Regions from separate parts of the Kitasatospora sp. NPDC057904 genome, predicted to be linked through region 3. Evidence: riboswitches for the same ligand, from Rfam matches in the RefSeq annotation. Region 3 holds a riboswitch; each other region holds the start of a gene.
What was found. Region 3 has a riboswitch for thiamine pyrophosphate ahead of thiC (phosphomethylpyrimidine synthase ThiC). Riboswitches for the same ligand answer to the same signal wherever they lie in the genome.

Region 1 (7,323 bases), 230 kb from region 3:
CGCAGCACAGGCCGCCGGCGCCGGTGCCGATGTTGCCGCCGATCGTGCAGGACTCCCAGCTGGACGGGTCCGGCGGGTAGGACAGACCCAAGTCGGCCACGGCGCGCGAGAGTTCGGCGTTGACCACGCCCGGCTCGACGACCGCGATCCGGTTCACCGGGTCGATCTCCAGGATGCGGTTCAGCTTCACCAGGGACAGCAGGACGCAGCCGTCGACGGCGTTCGCGGCACCGGAGAGCCCGGTCCGCGCGCCCTGCGGCACCACCGGGACGCGGAGGTCGGTGGCGGTCCGCAGGACGTGCTGCACCTGCTCGACGGTCTCCGGGAACACGACGACGGCGGGCGTTCCGGCGGCGCAGAACCCCGCCATGTCGTGGCGGTAGGCGTCCAGGACGTCCTCGTCCACGACGACCGCCCCGGGCGGGAGCCCCTGCGCCAGCCGATCCGTCAGATCACCCATCGCCGCCTCCGCTCACCGCCCGCAGTCGTCCCCCGCACTCTGCCCGCCGGGCGAAGCCCCGGCAAGTGGGCCCTGCGGGGCAGGAGGTGGGGGAACGGCTCCGCCGGGGAGCGGACGGGGGAAGGAGGCGGAGGGCCGTACAGGCGCCCCGGCAAGTGGGCCCTGCGGGGCAGGGGATGGGGGAACGGCTCTGCCGGAGGGCCAACGGAGGAAGACAGGGCGGAGGGCCGTGCAGGCCCCGGCGGGTGGGGCCGGCGGGGCCTGCGTCGCGGGTTACTGCGGCTCGACGGGTTCCTGGAGTTCGGTCACCCAGTGGGCCGGGTCGTCCGGGCACTCCAGGTAGAGCTCGCGGGCGTAGCCGGTGGAGCGGTAGCCGTTGGCCTCGATGAAGTGGGCCAGCTCCTGGAAGGCGCCCACCGCGTCGTCCATCGACCCGCGGTGGACGACCGTCGCCGCGTGGTCGAGCGCGGGCAGGTCGACCACGTCGAAGTCGTGCTCCCCCGCCCGCACCCCCGGCCCGACCGGGACCGCGGCGCGGACCAGCACCGCCCCGCCGCCCTCCGGGGCCTCCTCGTACCGGGCCACGGCCGGGCCGGTCTCGGCCACCCCCGCCGCCGCCAGCCGGCGGCACAGCTCGGCGAACAGCGGGCCGATCACCGGTCCGATGTCCTCCGGCTGGTAGCTCGCCGCCACCGCGCTCAGTTCGGCCGCCCGGACGGACGGCACCGGCTTCACCACGACATCGTGCGTGGACATGGTCCCCTCGCTCTCGATCGTCCGGAGCCTCGCCCGCACCCGGGCCAGTCGCCGCGTGTCCGCCGCGATCGCCTCGGCCAGTTCGGCGCGCCGCAGCCGCAGCATCCCGCGCAGTTCGGCCGCGTCCACCTCCTCGTCCAGGACGGCCCGCACCTGCTGGAGCGTGAAGCCCAGCTCCTTGAGCGCGATCACCCGGTTGAGCCGGGCGAGTTGGGCCGCCTGGTAGAAGCGGTAGCCGCTGACCGGGTCCACCCGGGCGGGGTGCAGCAGTCCGATGGCGTCGTAATGGCGCAGCATCCGCACCGACACCCGGCCGTGCCTGGCGAAGTCTCCGATGTTCAACATGGTGCTCCCAGTGCACGGCCTCCCACGGTGTCAGGGTCAAGCCCCGCTGCCCGCAAAACGCGAAGGCGGGTGCCGACTCGATGTCGGCACCCGCCCTGAGCAGGTGTTTTCCCCTACCGGCGGAGAGCGTGGGATTCGAACCCACGGTGACGGGTCACGCCACGACAGTTTTCAAGACTGTTCCCTTAGGCCGCTCGGGCAGCTCTCCAGGCGGAGGTCAGCCTAACGGGTCCGGCGGGGTTCGGTGCACACGGTTTCCGGGTGCCGGGTCAGCTCGGGGTGTCGCCCTCCCGCGAGCCGAGGGTGACCTTGGTGGTCATGGTCTGGCCGTTGCGCTGGTACTCGACGTCGACGGTCTCGCCGGGCTTGTGCGTCCAGATCCGGCTGACCAGGGCCGGGCCGTTCTCGATCGGGGCACCGTTGAGCTTGGTGATGACGTCGCCGGGCTTGAGGCCGGCCTTGTCGGCGGCGCCGCCGGGGGTGACGGCGGGCTGGCCCTGGATGTCGCGGGTCTGGATCTGCGCCCCGTCGCCCTTGTAGTCGTCGTTGCGCAGCACCTGGAGCTGGGCGTAGACCGGCTTGCCGGTCTTGATCAGGGTGTCGGCGACCCACTTGGCCTGGTTGATCGGGATGGCGAAGCCGAGGCCGATGCTGCCGGCCCGCCCGTTGGCGGAGGCGTTGGACTGGATCGCCGAGTTGATGCCGACCACGGCGCCGCTGGAGTCGAGCAGCGGGCCGCCGGAGTTGCCGGGGTTGATCGAGGCGTCGGTCTGCAGGGCGTTCATGTAGGAGGCCTGGGCGCCGGTCTCGTCGCCGGAGGCGACCGGGCGGTCCTTGGCGCTGATGATGCCGCTGGTGACGGTCGACTCCAGGCCGTACGGCGCGCCGATCGCGATGGTGGCGTCGCCGACGTTGACCTTGTCGGAGTCGGCCAGCGTGAGCGGGCTCAGCTTCTCCTTCGGCGGGTTGTCGATCTTGACGACGGCCACGTCGTAGCCCTCGGCGCGGCCGAGCACGGAGGCGCTGTAGGAGGAGCCGTCGGCGAACTTGACGGTCAGTTTCCCGCCGCCGCCGGTGACGGCGGGCGCCACCACGTGGTTGTTGGTGAGGATGTGGCCCTCGGTGTCGAAGACGAAGCCGGTGCCGGTGCCCGACTCGCTGCTGTTCTGCGCCTTGATGGTGACGACGCTCGGCAGCGCCTTCTGCGCGATGGCGGCGATCGAGCCGGGGGCGGGCTCGTTCTTCTGGGTGTTGCTGGCCTGGATGGTGGTGCTGCGGTGGTCGTCCGCGGAGGCGACGGAGTTGCCGTTGCCCGAGACCGCCACGCCGACGGCACCGCCGGCGATGCCCGCCACGAGGGCGACGGCGGCGATCAGGGCGACCAGGCCGCCGCGCTTCTTGCGGGGACCGCCGGGGCCGGCCGGGCCGCCGGGGTAGTCCGCCGGGTAGCCGAGCGGGCCCGCGGGACCGCCGGGCGCACCGGGGGCGCCCGGGTAGCCGGGCATGCCGTGCGCGGCGGTGGTGTCGTGCCCCGCGCCCCAGCCGCCGAGCGGGCGGCCGGCGCCGAACGGGTGCTGGGCGCCGGGGGCGGCGTACGGGTCGTGGGCGCCGGCGGCGGGGACGCCGTGGGTCGGCGTCGCGTACGGGTTGGCGACCGGCGGCAGGACCGGGGCGGCCTCGCCGACGGGCGCGGCGGGCGCAGCCGGGGCAACGGGCGCGGCCGGTACCGCGGCCGGGGCGACGGGCGCGGCCGGGGCGGGCGGCAGGACCGGCGGCGGGGCGTCGATGTAGCCGCTCTCGGCGACCGGCGCGACCGGCGCCTCGGCGGGCGCGGCGGGGGCCGCCTCGGGCGCAGCGGGGGCGACGGGCGCCGCCTCCGGGGCGGGGACCTTGGTGAAGGCCATGGTGGGCTTGTGCCCGCCGTCGGCCGGCGCGGCGTCCGCCGGGGCCTCGGGCTCGGGCACCCGGCCGAAGGCCATGGTCGGCTTGTGCCCGCCGTCGGCCGGCGCGGCGTCCGCCGGGGCCTCGGGCTCGGGGATCCTGCCGAAGGCCATGGTGGGCTTGTGCCCGTCCGGAGCCGCGGCCGCTGCCGCGGCCTCGGTGCCCGAGGGCTGCTCCCCCTGCGGCCCGGTGGGCCCAACCTCGCGCTCGGTGCTCACGGACGACCTCCATAGCTGACAGAACCAAGGACCATAGTTTTTCGCACTGCCGATTCGATTGCCGTAAGGACCCCTCTGAAGAACTCATAAGAATCCTTAGGCGGGACCGACGCCTCCGCTCGACGACACGTTCCCGGCGGCGGCTCCCCCACCCCCGCCGAACGTCCCGCGATGCGGACGGCACGCCCCCTGGCCTTGGGCGTTCGCCCCGGTGCCGGTTAGCCTGTCGCTCCAAACTGACACGCGGGAGCTTGGACCTTCCAGGCTGAGAGTGCGCTGGTCGACCGTACGCCACGGGATCCCGGGCGGACCGTCGAGGGGGCGCTGACCGCCGGAACCTGTCCGGGTAATGCCGGCGTAGGGAGTATCGGCCATGCCGCCTGCTTCGCCATCCTCTTCTTCGGGCGCGCCCGAGTCCAAGGGTTTCTCCGAATCGTCCACGACCGGTCATGACGGGCCCGGATCCGGCGGGACCGCCGCCGCGACCGCGCTGCTGGACCGGCCGGAGAAGGCCGAGGCACCGCTCGTCCTCGACGCCGAGCCGCCGCGCACGCTGCGTTTCCGCGACCACTTCGCGCTGTGGATGAACCTCGGCGTCAGCCTGATCGGCTTCTCCACCGCCGCCACCGTGCTCGGCGCCCCGGGCAGCGAGCTGTCGCTGGCCGCCGCGGGCACCGCGATCGTGGCCGGCACCGCGGTGGGCACCGCGATGCTCGGCGTGGCCGCGCTGATCGGCGCCCGCACCGGCGCGCCGGCGATGGCGAACCTGCGCGGGCTGTTCGGCACCCGGCTCTCGTACGTCCCGACGGTGCTGAACATCGTCCAGTGCATCGGCTGGGGCGTGTTCGAGCTCCTGACGATCGCGGCGGGCGCGCAGACGGTCGCCCACACGGACGGCTACCGGTGGCTGTTCGTCCTGCTCGCGGGCGGGCTGACCACCGTGCTGACGATCTGGCCGCTCGGCTCGATCCGGGTGCTGCGGCGCTTCGTGGCGGGCGCCGTCGCCGTCGCGATGGTCTACCTGACCGTCCAGCTGGGCCGGCACGGCGTGCCCGACCCGGGCAAGGGCAACTGGCACGGCTTCCTGGGCGCCACCGACGCGATGATCGCGGTGTCGATCTCCTTCGTCCCGCTCGCCGCCGACTACACGCGGCACTCGCGCACGCCGCGCTCGGCGTTCTGGGGCAGCTTCTCCGGCTACACCGTCGCCCAGGTGTGGTGCTACGCGCTGGGCCTGATGGCGCTGCTGCAGTCCGACGGCGACCCGAACAAGATCTTCGACTCCTTCCTCGGCGTCTGGGCGGGCTGGCTGTTCCTGCTGGTGCTGGTGCTGCGCGAGACGGACCAGTCCTTCGCCAACGTGTACTCGACCGCGATGTCGGTGCAGAACCTGCTGCCGCGGGCGGACCGCCGGGTGCTGTCCGGCGCGATCGGCCTGCTGACCACCGTGCTGGCGCTGCGGATCGACAAGTTCACCGACACGTACACCAACTTCCTCGGCCTGATCGGCTCGGTCTTCGTGCCGCTGCTGGCCGTGCTGGCGGTGGACTACTTCTTCGGCGCCGGCCGCAACGGCTGGAACCTCACCGCCGAGGCGCCCTCGCGCTGGCTGATGCTGCTGCCGTGGGTGCTCGGCTTCGCGGTCTACCAGTTCATCGCGCCGACCCCGGTAGCCGGCTGGTGGACCGACTTCTGGACCTCGGCCCAGGGGGCGCTGCACTTCACCCCGCAGGAGTGGACGTCGGCCTCGCTGTTCGCCTTCGCGGTGCCCGCGCTGGTCACCTGGGCGCTCACCCCGCTGAGCCGGCGCACCCCGCAGCACTGAGGGAGCGGAGGCGAGGACGGCCCCTCGGGTTGGGACCGTCTTCGCCTCCGCGTCACCTGCTCCGCCTATCGTTGACGGCGTGACCAGCCCAGATCTGTCTTCGACGGCCCCGCGCACCGCGCCGTCCGTCCAGGTAGTCGCCCACCGCGGCTCCTCGGACGCCCTGCCCGAGCACACCCTGGCCGCCTACCGGCGGGCCCTCGAGGAGGGCGCGGACGCCGTCGAGTGCGACGTCCGGGTGACCGCCGACGGCGAGCTGGTCTGCGTGCACGACCGCCGCATCGGCCGGGTCTCCAACGGCCGCGGCACCGTCTCGGCGATGACGCTCGCCGAGCTGCAGGACTACGACTTCGGCGCCTGGAAGACCGGCCGGCCCAGCACCGACCCCGAGCTGCGCGGCGTGCTGACCCTGGAGCGGCTGCTGGAGCTGGTCGTGGACTGCGGACGGCCGGTGGACCTGGCGATCGAGACCAAGCACCCGGTGCGCTTCCGCGGCCGGGTCGAGGCCGAGCTGCTCCGGATGCTCGAACGGTTCAAGATCTCCGGCACCCGCGAGGGCGACCGCCCGTCCGCCCGGATCATGAGCTTCTCGTCGATCGCGCTGGACCGGGTGGCCGCCGCCGCGCCGGACTACCCTCGGGTGTTCCTGATCGAGCGGATGCTGCCGCTGCTCGGCCGGCTGCGGGAGGGCCGGCCGCTGCCCGGCGGGGCGCGGATCGCCGGGCCCGGCATCGACCTGGTGCGGGCCAAGCCCGACCTGGTGCCGCGGCTGCGCGAGCTGGGCCACGAGGTGCACGTGTGGACGGTCGACGAGCCGGCCGACGTGGACCTGTGCCTGGAGCTCGGGGTGTCGGCGATCATCACCAACAAGCCCGCGCAGGTGCTGGCGCAGCTCGGCCGCTGAGGGCCCCGGAGGGCCCACAGGCCCCACGGATCCCGGTGGGTGCCGACCGCTCTGTCGGAACCTGATCGCCGAACCCGACCGATCCGGTCGGCATTCAAACCTTCCGCGCACGTTTCTTGCCGGAAATCGTGCGCCGGCGCGACGGAGGGTGAGCGGGGAATGACCTCCCGCCCACCCTCGGTCGCGCTGCTCGAAATGGGCTCGCGGGATCGTCGCGCGGTCGTTTCCGACGCATTACCAAGGGGCATCCATCCCTCGGCATACGCTGAAGGAGGTCCGGGGGTGGCGTTGATGGTGGCGCGTGAAGTGCCGACTTCATCGACCATGGCAGTGCCGCACGGCCCAGCGAGTGTCGGGGTCGCACGGCGCCGACTGCGTCGAGATCTGGGTGATCGGCAGATACCGGAACCGGTCATCGATGATGCCGTACTGATCCTTTCCGAGCTGTTGAGCAATGCGTGCCGGTACGCCCGGCCGCTCGGCCCGCTGCCCGCGCTCGGGCGCGGCACCCTGGCCGAGGTCGTCGACCAGGTACTGGTCGGCGTCCCGTCCGGGCCGCACGCCGGTGCGCCGGCCGGCCGGGACGCGGAACAGCCCGGCGACGACGGCGGCGTGCTCGTCCGCTGGCAGATGCACGCGGACGGCGTGCTGACGGTGGAGGTCACCGACGGCGGCGCACCGACGCGGCCCGAGCCCGGCAGCCCCTCGCTGACCTCGCGCGGCGGCCGCGGCCTGGGCATCGTCGACCAGCTCGCGAGCGACTGGGGCGTGCGCGACGCACCCGGCGAGGTGACGGTCTGGGCCGCGCTGCCCGCCCGCGCGCGGCACGCCAGGCGCACCGGCGGTGACGCCCGCAGCGCCTGAGCGCCCCGCC
Region 2 (7,323 bases), on a different contig from region 3:
CCCCCTCAGATGAAGGGGAAGTTGACCGTCACCGCGGTGTGCTGGGGACGCCGCTCGCCGGCCGCCGGGAACTGGCTGCTCGCCTTGCCGCTGCCGAACAGGTTGACCCCGGTGGTCTGCATCGTGAACCCGGCCGCCGTGAGCGCCTTCTCGGCCGCGTCCTTCGTCATCCCGGTGACGTCCGGCACCGGCACCATGCCCTTGCTGACCACCAGCGAGACCGGGGTGTTCTCCGCCACCTGCTGGCCGGCCACCGGCGAGCTGCTGATCACCGAGCCCTCGGGCACGGCGTCGTTGAACGTCTCGGTCACCGAGCCCTTCGCCAGCTGCACGCCGGTCAGCGCGGACGCGGCCTGGTCGGCGGGCTTGCCGGTGACGTCCGGCACGGCGATCCGGTGCGGCCCCTTGGAGACGGTGACCGTCACGGCATCGCTCTTGCGCGACCGGGTGCCCACCCCGGGGTCGGTGGAGATCACCTGGCCGGACGGCACGGTCTCGCTGTACGCGTCCACGAACTTCCCGTGCATGCCGTCCTTGTCCAGGATCCGCTGCGCCTCGGCGCGGTCCTTGCCGAGCACCCCGGGCACCGGCCCGTACAGCGACTCGGACAGCCCGTACGTCACGCCGCCGACCAGCAGCACCAGGACGGTCAGCGCGGAGGCCCAGATCACCGGCTTGCGCGGGACGCGGCGCAGCGGGTTCGGGCGGGGCGGGCGGACGGGGGTGGGCTCGTCGTAGGGGCGGGGCTCGACCAGCAGCTGGTCCATCAGGTCCGGCGGGACGTCGAGGACGCTGGTGCGCTCGGCCACGGGCGGCTCGACCGGCTGCGGGAGGGGGAGCGGCAGCTGGTGCGGGGCGGCCTGCGGCGTGCGCTGGATCACCGAGGTCGGCTCGCTGGTCGGGTAGCGCGGGCTGGGCCTGGTGGAGGTCGGCGGCTCGGCGTCCAGCTCGGCCGGGCCGAGCTCGCGCCGGACCCGCTGCAGGGTGGCCAGCAGCTCGACGGCGTCGTACGGGCGGGTGTCGGGGGTTCGGGCGCAGGCGCCGAGCACTATCGCGTCGAGCGCCGGGGGGACGGTCGGGACGCTGCGCGAGGGTGGGGGGACGTCCTCGTGCAGGTGCTTGTACATGACCTGGACGGGGTTGTCGCCGGTGTGCGGGCGCGTGCCGGTGAGCATCTCGTACAGCAGGATGCCGGCCGCGTAGACGTCCACGCGCTGGTCGGTGGGGGCGTCCGGGAGGATCTGCTCGGGCGCGAGGTAGGAGACGGTGCCCATGACGGTGCCGCCGGTGGCGGTGGTCGTCGAGGTGGGGGCGCCGTCGGCGCTGCCCAGGACCCGGACCAGGCCGAAGTCGGCGACCTTGACCAGGCCGCCGTCGGTGATCAGCACGTTCTCCGGCTTGACGTCCCGGTGGACCAGCCCGGCGCGGTGGGCGGCGCCGAGCGCGGCGAGCACCGGTTCCATGATGTCCAGCGCGGCCCGGATCGACAGCGCGCCGCGGTCGCGCAGCAGGTCGCGCAGGGTGCGGCCGGGCACGTACTCCATGGCGAGGAAGACGTTTCCGTGGTCCGCGCCCTGGTCGAAGACGTTGACCACGTTGGGGTGGGCGAGGCGGGCGACGGCCTTGGCCTCACGGATGAAGCGGGCGGTGAAGCCCTCGTCCCCGGCGAGGTCGGGGTGCATCACTTTGAGGGCGAGCACGCGGTCGAGGCGGGTGTCGGTGCCCTTGTAGACCGTGGACATGCCGCCGGTCGCGATGCGCTGCTCGACCCGGTACCGGCCGTCGAGCAGGGTACCGATCAGGGGGTCGCGCCATGCCGTGTCCACCCGAGGAGTGTAGTGCGGCGGGTCGCGGCCGGTCCCGGCGGACATCGCCTCCGGGACCGGCTTGTGACACGGGTGCCGCGTCAGAACGCCGGGCGCTCGCGGGTGTCGAGGTCGGCGCGGCCGGCCATCGCGGAGGAGGCCTCCGCGTGGAAGCGGCGCGGGATCCGGCCGGCCCGGTGGGCGAGGCGGCCGGCCTCGGTGGCGTGCCGCATGGCCTCGGCCATCAGGACCGGGTCCTGTGCGCGGGTCACCGCGGAGGCGAGCATCACGGCGGAGCAGCCGAGCTCCATCGCCAGCGCGACGTCGGAGGCGGTGCCGGCGCCCGCGTCCAGGACGACCGGGACGTTCGCGCCCTCCACGATCAGCTGGAAGTTGTGCGGGTTGCGGATGCCGAGGCCGGAGCCGATCGGCGAGCCGAGCGGCATGATCGCCGCGCAGCCGACGTCCTCCAGCTTGCGGGCCAGCACCGGGTCGTCGTTGGTGTACGGGAGCACCGTGAAGCCGTCGTCGACGAGGGTCTCGGCGGCGTCCAGCAGCTCGATCGGGTCCGGCAGGAGGGTCCGCTCGTCGGCGATGACCTCCAGCTTCACCCAGTCGGTGCCGAGTGCCTCGCGGGCCAGCCGGGCGGTCAGCACGGCCTCGCCGGCGGTGAAGCAGCCGGCCGTGTTGGGCAGCACCCGGATGCCGTTGCGGGTCAGCACGTCCAGGACGGAGCCCTGGGTGGTCGCGTCGACCCGGCGCATCGCGACGGTGGTCAGCTCGGTGCCCGAGACCCGCAGGGCCTGCTCCAGGACCTCCAGGCTGGGGGCGCCGCCGGTGCCCATGATGAGCCGGGAGGTGAAGGTCGTCCCGGCGATGGTGAAGAGGTCGTCGGCCATGGCGCTCAGCCTCCCTGCACGGCGGTGAGGATCTCGATCCGGTCGCCCGCCGAGAGCCGCGTCTCGGACCACGAACCACGCGGCACCACGGCCTCGTTGAGCGCGGCGGCGACGCCGGTGTTGGCCTTGCTGAGGGTGGTGACCACCTCGGCGAGGGTGGTCGCGGCGGGCACCTCGCGGGGCTCGCCGTTGACGGTCAGTGCGATGTCGGTCATGCGACGGCCTTCGTGGTGGAGCGGGCGGGGGAGAACCGGGAGGGTGCGAACGGCCGTGCGAGCTCGGGGACTTCGCCGGTCGCCAGGTAGTCGGCGAGCAGGTCGGCGGTGACCGGGGTGAGCAGGACGCCGTTGCGGTAGTGGCCGGTCGCGGCGACCAGGCCGGGCAGGTCGGTCGGTCCGAGCAGCGGTGCGTTGTCCGGCGAGCCGGGACGCAGCCCGGCCGAGGTCTCGACGAGCGGGAGTTCGGTGATGCCGGGGACCAACTCGTGGGCGTCGCGCAGGAGTTCGTAGACCCCGCCGGCGGTGACGGTGGTGTCGTAGCCCTGCTCCTCGGTGGTCGCGCCGATCACCAGCTCGCCGTTCTCGCGCGGCACCAGGTACAGGTGCTGCCCGCGCACGACCGCGCGGACGTTGCGGTTGAGGAAGGGGCGGTAGGCGTCGGGGATCCGCAGCCGCAGGATCTGCCCCTTGACCGGACGGACCGCCGGCAGCACGTCCTCCGGCAGGCCGGGCAGCCGGTGGCTGTGCGGGCCGGCGGCGAGGACGACCCGGTCGGCGGCGAGGGTCCCGCCGGTGCCGAGCCGGGCGCCGACCGCGCGGCCGCCCTCGACCAGCAGCTCGACGGCCTCGGTGCGGTGGAACACGACGCCCGCGCGTTCGCAGGCGCGGACCAGTGCGGTCAGCAGCCGGCGGGGGTCCACCTGGTGGTCGTCGGCCACGTGCAGGCCGCCGCGCACGCCGGGGGCCAGCATCGGTTCCAGCTTGCGGGCCTCCCGGCCGGTCAGCCAGGTCGAGTCGAGGCCGAGCCGCTCGTGGAAGGCGTGCAGTTCGCGCAGTTCCGCGCGGTCGTCGGAGTCCAGCGCGACGGCGACCGTGCCGCACCGGCGGTAGCCGGTGTCCTCGCCGCCGCTCGCCTCGGTGAGCTCGGCGGCGAACGCCGCGTACCGCTCGTTCGAGGCCATCCCGAGGCGCAGCAGCGGCTCCTCGCCGTACTGCAGCTCGGTGACCGGGGCGAGCATCCCGGCCGCGACCCCGGCCGCCCCGTGACCGGGGGAGGGGTCGACCACGACGATGTCCTCCAGGCCGCGCTGCGCCGCCCGCCAGGCGACGGCGAGGCCGATGACGCCCCCGCCGATCACCAGCACGTCGGCGCGGCTGCCCGGTGCCAAGCGTGTCAAAGCTGCTCTTCTCCCTTCGCCGGTATGACCCGGATCAGGTTCGGACGGTCGCGGGCCGTGCCAGCCCGCCTCTCAGCCCGGTACGCCGGGCTCCCGTGATGGTGTCCCCACCATAACTCCGGTGGTCCGCCCGGCCGAAGGCCCGTACGAAGGGTGGACGGGCCCGGCGCGGCCCGTCCGTGCGCGGGACGGACGGGCCGCCGGGGCACGTGGGGCCGCTGAGTACAGTGGCGCCGTGGCAGAGCTGAGCGGAACGGATCGGGTGGTCGTCGTCGGGGCCGGGCTGGCCGGCGCGCAGTGCGCGCTGGGGCTGCGGCGGGGCGGCTGGCAGGGGCGGATCGTGCTGGTCGGGGAGGAGCCGCACGCGCCGTACGACCGGCCGCCGCTCTCCAAGGACGTCCTGCTCGGCAAGAGCGACGCCACCACGCTGGACATCGACTTCCCGCACCTCGGCGTCGAACTGCTCACCGGCCGCCGTGCCACCGGACTCACCCCGGGCGTGCTGCACACCGACGCCGGCGACCTCCCGTACGGATCGCTGGTGATCGCCACCGGTGCGACCCCGCGCGCCCTGCCCGGCGCCGAGCGCGCCCACCTCCTGCACACCCTGGACGACGCGCTCGCCCTGCGCGCGCTGCTGCGGCCCGGCCTGCGCCTGGTGCTGGTCGGCGCCGGCTGGATCGGCGCGGAGGTGGCCACCGCCGCCCGGGAGGCCGGCTGCGAGGTGACCGTCGTCGAGGCGGGCCCGGCGCCCGTTCCCGGTGCGCTGCCCAGGGAGGTCGGCGCGGCGATGGCCGCCTGGTACGCCGGGGCCGGGGTGGACCTGCGCTGCGGCGTCGGCGTCGCGGCCGTCGAGCCCGGCGCGGTGCTGCTGGCCGACGGTTCGCACCTGCCCGCCGACGAGGTGGTGGTCGGCATCGGCGCCCGGCCCGCGACCGACTGGCTGGCCGGCACGGGCGTCGAGCTGGACGCGACCGGTGCGGTCGTCGTGGACGGGCGGCTGCGCACCAGCCTGCCGGGCGTCTTCGCGGCCGGCGACTGCGTCAGCTACCCGTCGGTCCGCTCCGGCGCCCGGCTGACCGTCCAGCACTGGGACCACGCGCTGCAGTCCGGCGAGGCGGCGGCCGCCGCCGTCCTCGGGGTGGACGCGCCGTACGACCCGGTGCCGTACTTCTGGTCGGAGCAGTTCGGCCGCATGGTGCAGTACGCCGGACGGCACGCCGAGGGCGACGAGCTGCTCTGGCGCGGCTCCCCGCAGGACGCGACCTGGTCGGTGCTGTGGCTGCGCGACGGTGTGCCGAGCGCGCTGCTGGCCGTGGACCGCCCGCGCGACCTCACCCAGGGCCGCCGCCTGATCGAGCGCGGCACCGCGCTGGACCCGGCCCGGGCCGCAGACCCGGCAGTGGCGCTGAAATCGGCGGTCGCGGGGTAGCGGCTGGTGCGCGGCGGGCTCCGGAGGTGGCAGTCTGGTGGCGTGAGTGAGATCGAAAGCAAGATTGAAGCCCTGGTCGCCGAGTGGATGTACCTGCCCGACATCTCGGAGCAGTGGGGGGTCCGCGTCACCGAGGTGCGCGACCTCGTCCGCAACGGCGGCCTGATCGCCGTCCGGCGGGGCCCGAACAACTCGCTGCAGGTCCCTGCGGCGTTCATCGACGGCCAGGGGCTGGTCAAGCACCTGTCCGGCACCCTGACCGTGCTGCGCGACTGCGGGTACAGCGACGTGGAGATCCTGGAGTGGCTCTTCACCGAGGACCCGTCGCTGCCCGGCAGCCCGATCCAGGCGCTGCGGGAGAACCGTGGCACCGAGGTCAAGCGCCGCGCCCAGGCGATGCTGATCTGATGGCGGCGGACACGCCGCGTCAGCGGCTGGCCGAGGCCCGGCTGTACCTGTGCACCGACGCCCGCCGCGAGCAGGGCGACCTGGCCGAGTTCCTGGACGAGGCGCTGGCCGGCGGGGTCGACATCGTCCAGCTCCGGGACAAGGGCCTGGAGGCCAAGCAGGAGCTGGAGGCCCTGGAGGTCTTCGCGGACGCCTGCCGCCGCCACGGCAAGCTGCTCTCGGTCAACGACCGCGCCGACGTCGCCCACGCGGCCCGGCCGGACGTCCTGCACCTCGGGCAGGACGACCTGCCCGTCCCGGCCGCCCGGGCGATCCTCGGCGAGGACGTCCTGATCGGCCGGTCCTGTCACGCCGAGTCCGAGGTGGACGCGGCGGTCGCCGAGCCCGGCGTGGACTACTTCTGCACCGGTCCGGTCTGGCCGACCCCGACCAAGCCGGGCCGCCCGGCCCCGGGCCTCGGCCTCGTCTCGTACGCGGCGAAGCAGCCCACCGACCGCCCGTGGTTCGCCATCGGCGGCATCGACCTGGGCAACGTCGACGAGGTGCTCGCCGCGGGCGCCCGCCGGATCGTCGTCGTGCGCGCCATCACGGCCGCGGACGACCCGCGGGCGGCAGCCGCCGAGCTCTCCCGGCGGCTGCGCCAGGCCTGATCCCGGCAGGGGCCGCCGTCGGCCGCGAGGCTCAGTACTTGCGGACGGTGGCGGCCTCGGCCAGGGCCAGCAGCACCTCGCGGGCGCGCCGGTCGGCGAGCGGCGCCGCCTCCAGGGCGGCCAGCGACTGCCGCATCAGCTCGTCGATCCGGGCCTCCACCAGCTCCGGCGCCCCGCTCCGCGCGACGAGGTCCCGCAGGCCGGTGACCTCGGCGGGCGCGAGGTCCGGCGCGCCGAGCCGCTCGTCCAGGTGCCGCGCGTCGGCGGCCGGCAGCCCGCGCATCGCGTGCGCGACCAGCAGCGTGCGCTTGCCCTCGCGCAGGTCGTCCCCGGCCGGCTTGCCGGTGACCGCCGGGTCGCCGAAGACGCCGAGCAGGTCGTCCCGCAGCTGGAACGCCTCGCCCAGCGGCAGGCCGAACGCGCCGTACGCCGCGACCAGGCCGGGCCCGGCGCCGGCCAGCAGCGCGCCGACCTGGAGCGGGCGCTCGATCGTGTACTTCGCCGACTTGTAGTGCAGCACCGTCTGCGCCCGGTCCAGTGCACCCTCGTCCGTCGAGTCCCCGGCGACCGGCTCCAGCACGTCCAGGTACTGGCCGAGCATGACCTCGGTGCGCATCAGGTCGAACGCCGGCTTGGCGGCCAGCACCGCGGCGGGGGCCAGGCCGGAGCGCAGGAACAGCTCGTCGCACCAGATCAGCAGCAGGTCGCCGAGCAGCACCGCGGCCGAGGCGCC
Region 3 (7,323 bases):
GGGGCGGCCGGCCCGAGGGGAGAGAAGGAACGGACATGGCTGAGCTCTGGAAGTCGCTGCCCTCCTGGGTGCGCAACATCGTCGTGCCGGTGCTGGTCCTGGTGCTGGCCTGGAACGTCGTGACCTTCGTGTTCGGCGTGGTCGGCGCGCTGCTGGGCCTGCTGATCAAGCTGCTGGTCGTGGTCGGCATCGGGGCGGCCGTGGTCATCCTGGTGAAGAAGGCGGCGAAGCTCTGACGACGCTCCGGCGTCGACGCCGAGGCCCGGCACCCCGTCGTGGGGGTGCCGGGCCTCGGCCGTCGCGGTGCGGGACCGCGCCGGGTCACTCCTCGATGCGGACCTGCTGCACCACCGGCGCCTTGGCGTCGGCCGGCGCGTCGGCCGGGGCCTCCTTCATGGTGCTCAGCAACTGGCGGGCCAGGCCGAGGCCGGTGCCGCCCATGGTGAGCGCCTTCGCGAACATCTCGCCCATGCCGTCCGCGCCGTTGAGCAGCACCATGTGCTCGACGTTGCCGAAGGACTCGGCCGCGGCCCGGACGATCTCCGGCCACTTCTCCGCCAACTCCTGCGCCACGACGGCGTCCTGGTTCTCGGCGAGGGCCGCGGCGCGGGCCCGGATGCCCTCGGCGTTGGCCAGCCCGAGCGCCCGGGCCGCCTCGGCGTCCGCCAGACCGCGGGCCTCGACGGCCGCGGCCTCCGCCTGACCGGTGGCCCTGGTCGCCTCGGCGGCGGCCAGGCCGCGCAGCTTGGTGGCCTCCGCCTCGGCCGCCGCGGCGATCTTCACCTGGCTGGCGTCGGCCGCCGCCCGCAGCTCGGTCTCCCGGGCGTGCGCCTGGGCCGAGGAGATCCGGGCGTCGCGGTCGGCGTCGGCCTTGGTGCGGGTCTCGTACGCCTTGGCGTCGGCCGGCTTGCGGACGTCGATCTGGAGCTGCTGCTCCTTGCGCTGGGCCTCCAGCTCGGCGACCTTCGTCTCCTGGACGACGACCTCCTGGCGGGCGGCCGCCTCGGCGAGCGGTCCGGCCTGCCGGGCGCGGGCGCTCGCGGTGTCCATCTCGGCCTGGTAGGAGGCCTGCTGGATCTCGCTGTTGCGGGTGGCCTCGGCCTTGCGGGCGAACGCCTCCTGCTCCGCCTCGGTGGCCTCGCGGTCGGCGGCGGCGGCCGCGATGCGGGCGTCGCGCTGGACGGCCGCGGCGTGCGGGGCGGCGAGGTTGCGGATGTACCCGGTCGGGTCCAGGATCTCCTGGATCTGCAGCGAGTCGATGATCAGACCGAGCTTCTCCATCTCGGCGCCCGAGGCGGCCCGGGTCTCGCCGGTCAGCCGATCGCGGTCGCGGATCATGTCCTCGACCGTCAGCCCGCCGACGATGGAGCGCAGGTGACCGGCGAACACGTTGTGCACCCGCTGGCCCATCATCTTCTGCTGGTCCAGGAAACGCCGGGCGGCGTTGGCGATCGACACCGAGTCGTCGCCGACCTTGAAGATGACGACACCCTTGACGTGCACCGGGATGCCCTGCTGCGTCACGCACTCGACGTCCAGCTCGGCCTCGTTGAGGTCCAGCGACAGGCGGCGCACCGCCTGCATGCCCGGGACGACGAAGGTGCCCCGCCCGGTGACGATCCGGAAGCCCAGGCCGTCCCCGTGCTTCGACCCGGAGATGATCAGTGCCTCGTTCGGCTCGGCGACCCGCCACATGAGCTTGAACAGGATGATCACAACGATGATGGAGGCCACCACGGCCCCCGCGACGACGCCGATAACCATCGGCCGACTCCCCCTTCAAGGCACACCGCTCCGTGGCTGCGCGTGGTTGTGCAGGAGTGCGCGGACGCGGTGGCAGCGGAGATTCTGCGCCTGTTCGTGCGCGTGCGCCAGTAGGTGACGTCGTGACTTCGTCCCGGTCCTGTCACGGGCCCCGTGACGAGGGAGGATCGTCCGTCAGAGCGGCGACACGAACACCGTGCGCGGCGCCTGGTACTCGACCACGATCACCTGCGTGCCCGTCGGCAGCGGATCCCCCGGCACCGCCAGGTACGCCAGGAACGCCTCCGTCCCCTGCCGCTCGGGCACGTGCACCAGCACCTCCCCGACCAGGCCCGCGCCGACCTTCCCCGTGACCCGTCCCGTCAGTCCGATCATGGGCTTCAGTCTGCGCCCGCCGCCCGCCCACCGGAAGCCCTCTGGACCTGCGGCGATCCTCTCGCTACGGTGTTGGGCGTCATGTGCAGGCAACACCGCCTGCGGACGCGGGAGCTCGGAGCACCGGGCTGAGAGGGCGCTGAACGGTCCGTCGACGGACGGCCGGGACGCTGCGCCGACCGCAGGAACCTGGACCGGGTAATGCCGGCGTAGGGAGTGAAGGTCAGATGACCACGTTCGACGCACAGCCGCAGTCTGCCCAGAGCGCCCCCAGCAGCGAGCGCACCGGCTACCCGACCCCGGCCTGGCGCAAGGCCCACCGCGAGGGATCCCGCCCCGATCTGCGGGTCCCGTTCCGCGAGGTGGTGCTCACCAACGGCAAGACCGTTCCGCTGTACGACACCTCCGGCCCGTACACCGACCCCGCCTACGAGCCCGACGTGCGCCGCGGCCTGCCCGCCCTGCGCGACGCGTGGATCCGCCAGCGCGGCGACGTCGAGGAGTACGACGGCCGCGAGGCCCGCCCCGAGGACGACGGCATCAAGCACACCTCGCCGCGCGGCGGGAACCTGCGCAACCTCGACGCCGTCTTCCCCGGCCGCCCCCGCCGCCCGCTGCGCGGCCGCGGCGGCGCCGCCGTGACCCAACTCGCCTACGCCAAGCGCGGGATCGTCACGCCGGAGATGGAGTTCGTCGCCCTGCGCGAGGGCCTGGCCCCCGAGTTCGTGCGCGACGAGGTGGCCCGCGGCCGGGCCGTCATCCCGGTGAACGTGAACCACCCCGAGGTGGAGCCGGCGATCATCGGCACCAACTTCCTGGTGAAGATCAACGCCAACATCGGCAACTCCGCCGTCACCTCCTCGATCGAGGAGGAGGTGGAGAAGATGACCTGGGCCACCCGTTGGGGCGCCGACACCGTCATGGACCTCTCCACCGGCCGCAACATCCACACCACCCGCGAGTGGATCCTGCGCAACTCCCCCGTGCCGATCGGCACCGTGCCGCTGTACCAGGCCCTGGAGAAGGTCGACGGCAGGGCCGAGGAGCTGAGCTGGGAGGTCTACCGGGACACCATCATCGAGCAGTGCGAGCAGGGCGTCGACTACATGACCGTCCACGCCGGCGTGCTGCTGCGGTACGTCCCGCTGACCGCCCGCCGCAAGACCGGCATCGTCTCGCGCGGCGGATCGATCATGGCCGCGTGGTGCCTCGCGCACCACAAGGAGAACTTCCTCTACACGAACTTCGAGGAGCTCTGCGACATCCTCGCCGCCTACGACGTCACCTTCTCGCTCGGTGACGGCCTGCGGCCCGGCTCCATCGCCGACGCCAACGACGAGGCGCAGTTCGCCGAGCTGCAGACCCTCGGCGAGCTCGGCCGGATCGCCCGCGAGCGCGACGTCCAGGTGATGATCGAGGGCCCGGGCCACGTCCCGATGCACAAGATCAAGGAGAACATGGATCTCCAGAAGGAGATCTGCGACGAGGCGCCGTTCTACACGCTCGGCCCCCTCACCACGGACGTCGCCCCCGGCTACGACCACATCACCTCCGGCATCGGCGCCGCGATGATCGCCTGGTGGGGCACCGCGATGCTCTGCTACGTGACGCCCAAGGAGCACCTGGGCCTGCCCAACCGGGACGACGTCAAGACCGGCGTGATCACCTACAAGATCGCCGCCCACGCCGCCGACCTCGCCAAGGGCCACCCCGGCGCCCAGGCCTGGGACGACGCCCTCTCCGACGCCCGCTTCGAGTTCCGCTGGGAGGACCAGTTCAACCTGGCCCTCGACCCGGAGACCGCGCGCGACTTCCACGACGAGACCCTCCCCGCCAAGCCGGCCAAGACCGCGCACTTCTGCTCGATGTGCGGCCCGAAGTTCTGCTCCATGAAGATCTCGCAGAAGATCCGCGACGAGCACGGCGACGGCTCCACGGCCGTCGGCACCGAGTTCGACGCCGAGGCGCTGGCCGGCATGCAGGCCATGTCCGAGGAGTTCAAGGCCCACGGCAACAAGGTCTACCTGCCGATGGCGGACTGACCGCCGCCGCCCCAGAGCCGGCCCGCGTTCCTCCGGGGGGAGAGCGCGGGCCGTTTTCCTTTCCACCCGGCGGCCTCGGACGGGTTCCGGCCTTTGCCGCCACGCCGTCGTGCGTCCGGGGGAAATCGGAGGCACCCTGGGGGGAAGGCCGACCAAGGAGGCAGCGATGGGCAGCCCGATCAAGGGGACCGATCCGAGCGACGAGACGAACCGGGACGCCAAGGCGTCCCCGCGGCAGCTGTACAGCGGTGGCGAGCGGCCCTTCGACCCCGAGGACCTGGTCATGGCGTCCGGGCAGGACGTCACGCCCGAGCGCCTCGCGTGGGCCAGGCGGCAGATCGACGAGAAGGGCGCGGCGGCGCTCGAACGCTACCTGCCGTAGCGGCCGCTCCGGGGTCCTGCGCGCTGCCCCGGGCGTGGCCCGGGGCAGCGGTGCGTCAGCCGACCTCGTCGGGGCCGGTGAAGCCCGGCGGGGTGTAGCCGGGGGTGCTGAAGTCGGGCGGGGTGAAGGCGGCGGGGCGGGAGGCGCGGCCCTCGGGGTCGGTGAGGCCGTCGGGGCCCGGGCCGGTGAAGCCCGGCGGGGTGTAGCCGGGGCTGGTGAAGTCCGGGCGCTGGGCGGGGACGGCCGGGAGGCCGGCGTGCAGGTAGGGGAGGAGGCCGCGGTCGCGCAGGGCGGTGCGCCAGGCGCGGCGGGCGGCGGCGAGCTCGGCGGCGAGGTCGGGGTCGGTGCCCGCGGGGGCGCCGGAGCCGTCGCGTAACGCGGTGAGGACGAGCCCGACGAGGCCGACGGTCATCGCGACGATCCCGGCCGCGAGCGCGATCCAGCCCGCGGTGAGCAGGGAGCGGGCGAGGACGAGCCCGGGGTCGGCGGCGCGCAGGGCGTACCCGAGGAGCAGCAGGACCAGCGCCGCGGCCCAGGCCAGGATCGGGGTGAGCACGGTGAGGACCGGGAAGAGCCCGGCGCCGCCGTCGGCGGAGCGCAGCTGGGAGAGCAGGCCGGGGGCGGCCGGCTCGGCGCCCTCGGCGGGCGGGGGCGTGCTGCGCAGGCTCTCGCGCAGCCCGGTGTAGTGCTCGTACTCGGTGGCGGCCGCGGCGGCGATGGCGTCGGCGTCGCGCAGGGCGCGGGCGCGCAGCTGGTCGGCGGTGAGTGCGCCGGGCGCGCGGAGGGCGGTGCGGACGGTGCCGTCGCGGAGGGCTTCGGCGAGGAGGCGCTCGTACTCCGGGCGGTCCTCGGCGAGCAGCGGCGGGGGGTTGGTCATGGGGACCCCGTTCATGCGGACCCCGGTTCGCTCCGCCTCGCGGGCTGGGTGGGCCCGCAGGGGCGCCGAATCGGGCGCGGAGGCGGGCCGCCGGACGGGCGGCCGCTCGTGGTGTGCCTCATGGTAGGGGCGGGTGCGCCCGCGCTGACAGTCCGATTCCGGAATTTCGCGCCCCGGGCCGCGCGCGTGCGACGGCCCGGGCGCCGGGAACACCCGTGCGACGGGTGGGCCGGCGGGTGACGTCAGTTGACGGGCAGTCGGGCGATGAGCAGGCGCCCTTCCATGGTGACGCCGCCGTCCATGGCGACCGCTAGGTCGTCGGCGTACACGTACGGCCCGGGGATGTGCGGCGGGGCGCCGTCGTCGGCGTGCACCGCGCCGGTGAGGTACGGGATCGGGCTGTGGCCGTGCACGATCCGGCTGCCGCCGTAGGTGTCGAGGAGCTCGTGGACGGCCGTCGGGCCGGCGTCGCCGCGGAAGGCGAAGCGCTTGGTGAAGCGGCGGAAGCAGTCCCACCACTCGTCCACGCCCTCGTCGGCGAGCAGGCTGTGCACCGCGTCGTTGACGTCGGGGATGGACTCGCCGTACTCCAGGTAGGCGGTGGTGTCGGAGTGCAGCAGCAGGTGGCCGTCCTCGATGGCGATGGCCGGCAGCCGGGAGAGCCAGCTGATGTGGTGCGCCTGGAGCCGGTCGAGGTCGTGCTGCTGGCCGCCGTTGAGCCGCCAGGCGGCGAGGAAGGAGGCGGTGCCGGCGGTGGACTGGACGGGTTCGTCCCCGTACCTGGCGGCGCCGAGGAAGAGCAGTTCGTGATTGCCCATCAGGGCCCGGCAGTAGCCGCCCGCGGCGGCAGCCTCGGCGGCGAGCTGCATGACGAGGTCGATGACGCCGATGCCGTCGGGGCCGCGGTCGGTGAAGTCGCCGAGGAACCAGATCCGGGAGCGGCCGGCGCACCAGTGGCCGTCGGCGTCGATGATGCCCTGGTGGCGGAGTTCGGCGACGAGTTCTTCCAGGTAGCCGTGGACGTCGCCGACGACGTAGAGCGGGCCGGGCGGCTCGTCCGGGCCGGGGGCCGGGTACGGGTAGCTGGGCACGGGCTCGGGCAGCGGCGGGCCGAGCTCGATGGTCGGCGGGTCGTCGCGGCCGGGGAACTGGTCGGCCGGCCGGTCGGGGTGTCCGTCGGCCAGGGGGTCGGGCACCGCGTCGGGGAACTGGAGGGCCGGCGAGGGCCGGTCGGGCAGGGTCGGCTCGTAGCCGGGGTGGTCCTGGTGGTTGAACGCCGGCGCCTGCCCGGGGGCGTGCATCGTGTGTCCGTGCGCCTGGCTGTCGGCGGGCCAGTGCTGTTCGAGGTAGCGGGCGCCGCCGTAGCCGCTGTAGGTCTCCGCTTCGTACGGCGTCCCGGCGTAGCCGGCGGGTTCGGGCTCGTAGTAGGTGCCGTACGGCAGCACGTCGAGGTCCGGCTGGTGGCGGGGGCCTGAGGAGGGGTGTTCAGGCCCGGGGAAGCGGTCCTCGGGTGTCATTCGCCCATCATAGGAAGACCACTCTCCCGGCGTCGTCACCTGGTGGGTATCCAATCCTCCGGAGCGTCAGCCGGGCCGTCCCGCAAGGTCCGTTTTGTCCCGGCTCGGTATGGTCTAGACCTCGCCCGGGGGTCGGGGAGGACTGACGGTGGTGCGCGGACTGCGGCGCTGCGAGGAGGCCCGGACGATCAGCTCGGTGGGCATCAGGGTGCCGGGCGGCGGGCCGGTTCCGGCGGTGCGGAAGCGGGGCGGGAAGAGCCGGGCGATGTCGACGCCCGTCCCGGAGTCGACGCCCTCGATGGCGTCGATGAGGAGGTTGACGACGGTCGTGCCGATCCGGCGGGGCTTCAGTGAGAGCGTGGTGAT

Region 1: it holds a riboswitch for thiamine pyrophosphate, as region 3 does, so the genes downstream of both, ACFVSN_RS16305 (purine-cytosine permease family protein) here and thiC (phosphomethylpyrimidine synthase ThiC) in region 3, are expected to answer to the same signal.
Region 2: it holds a riboswitch for thiamine pyrophosphate, as region 3 does, so the genes downstream of both, thiO (glycine oxidase ThiO) here and thiC (phosphomethylpyrimidine synthase ThiC) in region 3, are expected to answer to the same signal.

Annotation. Positions count from the first base shown of each region.
Region 1 is NZ_JBHVOL010000005.1:410,483-417,805, reverse strand. It holds gene ACFVSN_RS16325 (FAD-binding oxidoreductase) at 1-460, opposite strand, end outside; gene ACFVSN_RS16320 (MerR family transcriptional regulator) at 734-1,561, opposite strand; tRNA gene ACFVSN_RS16315 (tRNA-Ser) at 1,682-1,769, opposite strand; gene ACFVSN_RS16310 (S1C family serine protease) at 1,831-3,720, opposite strand; TPP riboswitch at 3,954-4,101, shown strand; gene ACFVSN_RS16305 (purine-cytosine permease family protein) at 4,094-5,545, shown strand; gene ACFVSN_RS16300 (glycerophosphodiester phosphodiesterase family protein) at 5,625-6,449, shown strand; gene ACFVSN_RS16295 (ATP-binding protein) at 6,897-7,313, shown strand.
Region 2 is NZ_JBHVOL010000008.1:16,686-24,008, forward strand. It holds gene pknB (Stk1 family PASTA domain-containing Ser/Thr kinase) at 6-1,826, opposite strand; gene ACFVSN_RS21015 (thiazole synthase) at 1,907-2,704, opposite strand; gene thiS (sulfur carrier protein ThiS) at 2,710-2,919, opposite strand; gene thiO (glycine oxidase ThiO) at 2,916-4,100, opposite strand; TPP riboswitch at 4,095-4,207, opposite strand; gene ACFVSN_RS21030 (NAD(P)/FAD-dependent oxidoreductase) at 4,336-5,532, shown strand; gene ACFVSN_RS21035 (Rv2175c family DNA-binding protein) at 5,575-5,940, shown strand; gene thiE (thiamine phosphate synthase) at 5,940-6,590, shown strand; gene ACFVSN_RS21045 (polyprenyl synthetase family protein) at 6,622-7,323, opposite strand, start outside.
Region 3 is NZ_JBHVOL010000005.1:181,204-188,526, reverse strand. It holds gene ACFVSN_RS15295 (DUF5326 family protein) at 36-236, shown strand; gene ACFVSN_RS15290 (SPFH domain-containing protein) at 322-1,764, opposite strand; gene ACFVSN_RS15285 (hypothetical protein) at 1,939-2,139, opposite strand; TPP riboswitch at 2,237-2,372, shown strand; gene thiC (phosphomethylpyrimidine synthase ThiC) at 2,367-4,181, shown strand; gene ACFVSN_RS15275 (hypothetical protein) at 4,348-4,563, shown strand; gene ACFVSN_RS15270 (hypothetical protein) at 4,619-5,440, opposite strand; gene ACFVSN_RS15265 (metallophosphoesterase) at 5,683-6,957, opposite strand; gene ACFVSN_RS15260 (LacI family DNA-binding transcriptional regulator) at 7,072-7,323, opposite strand, start outside.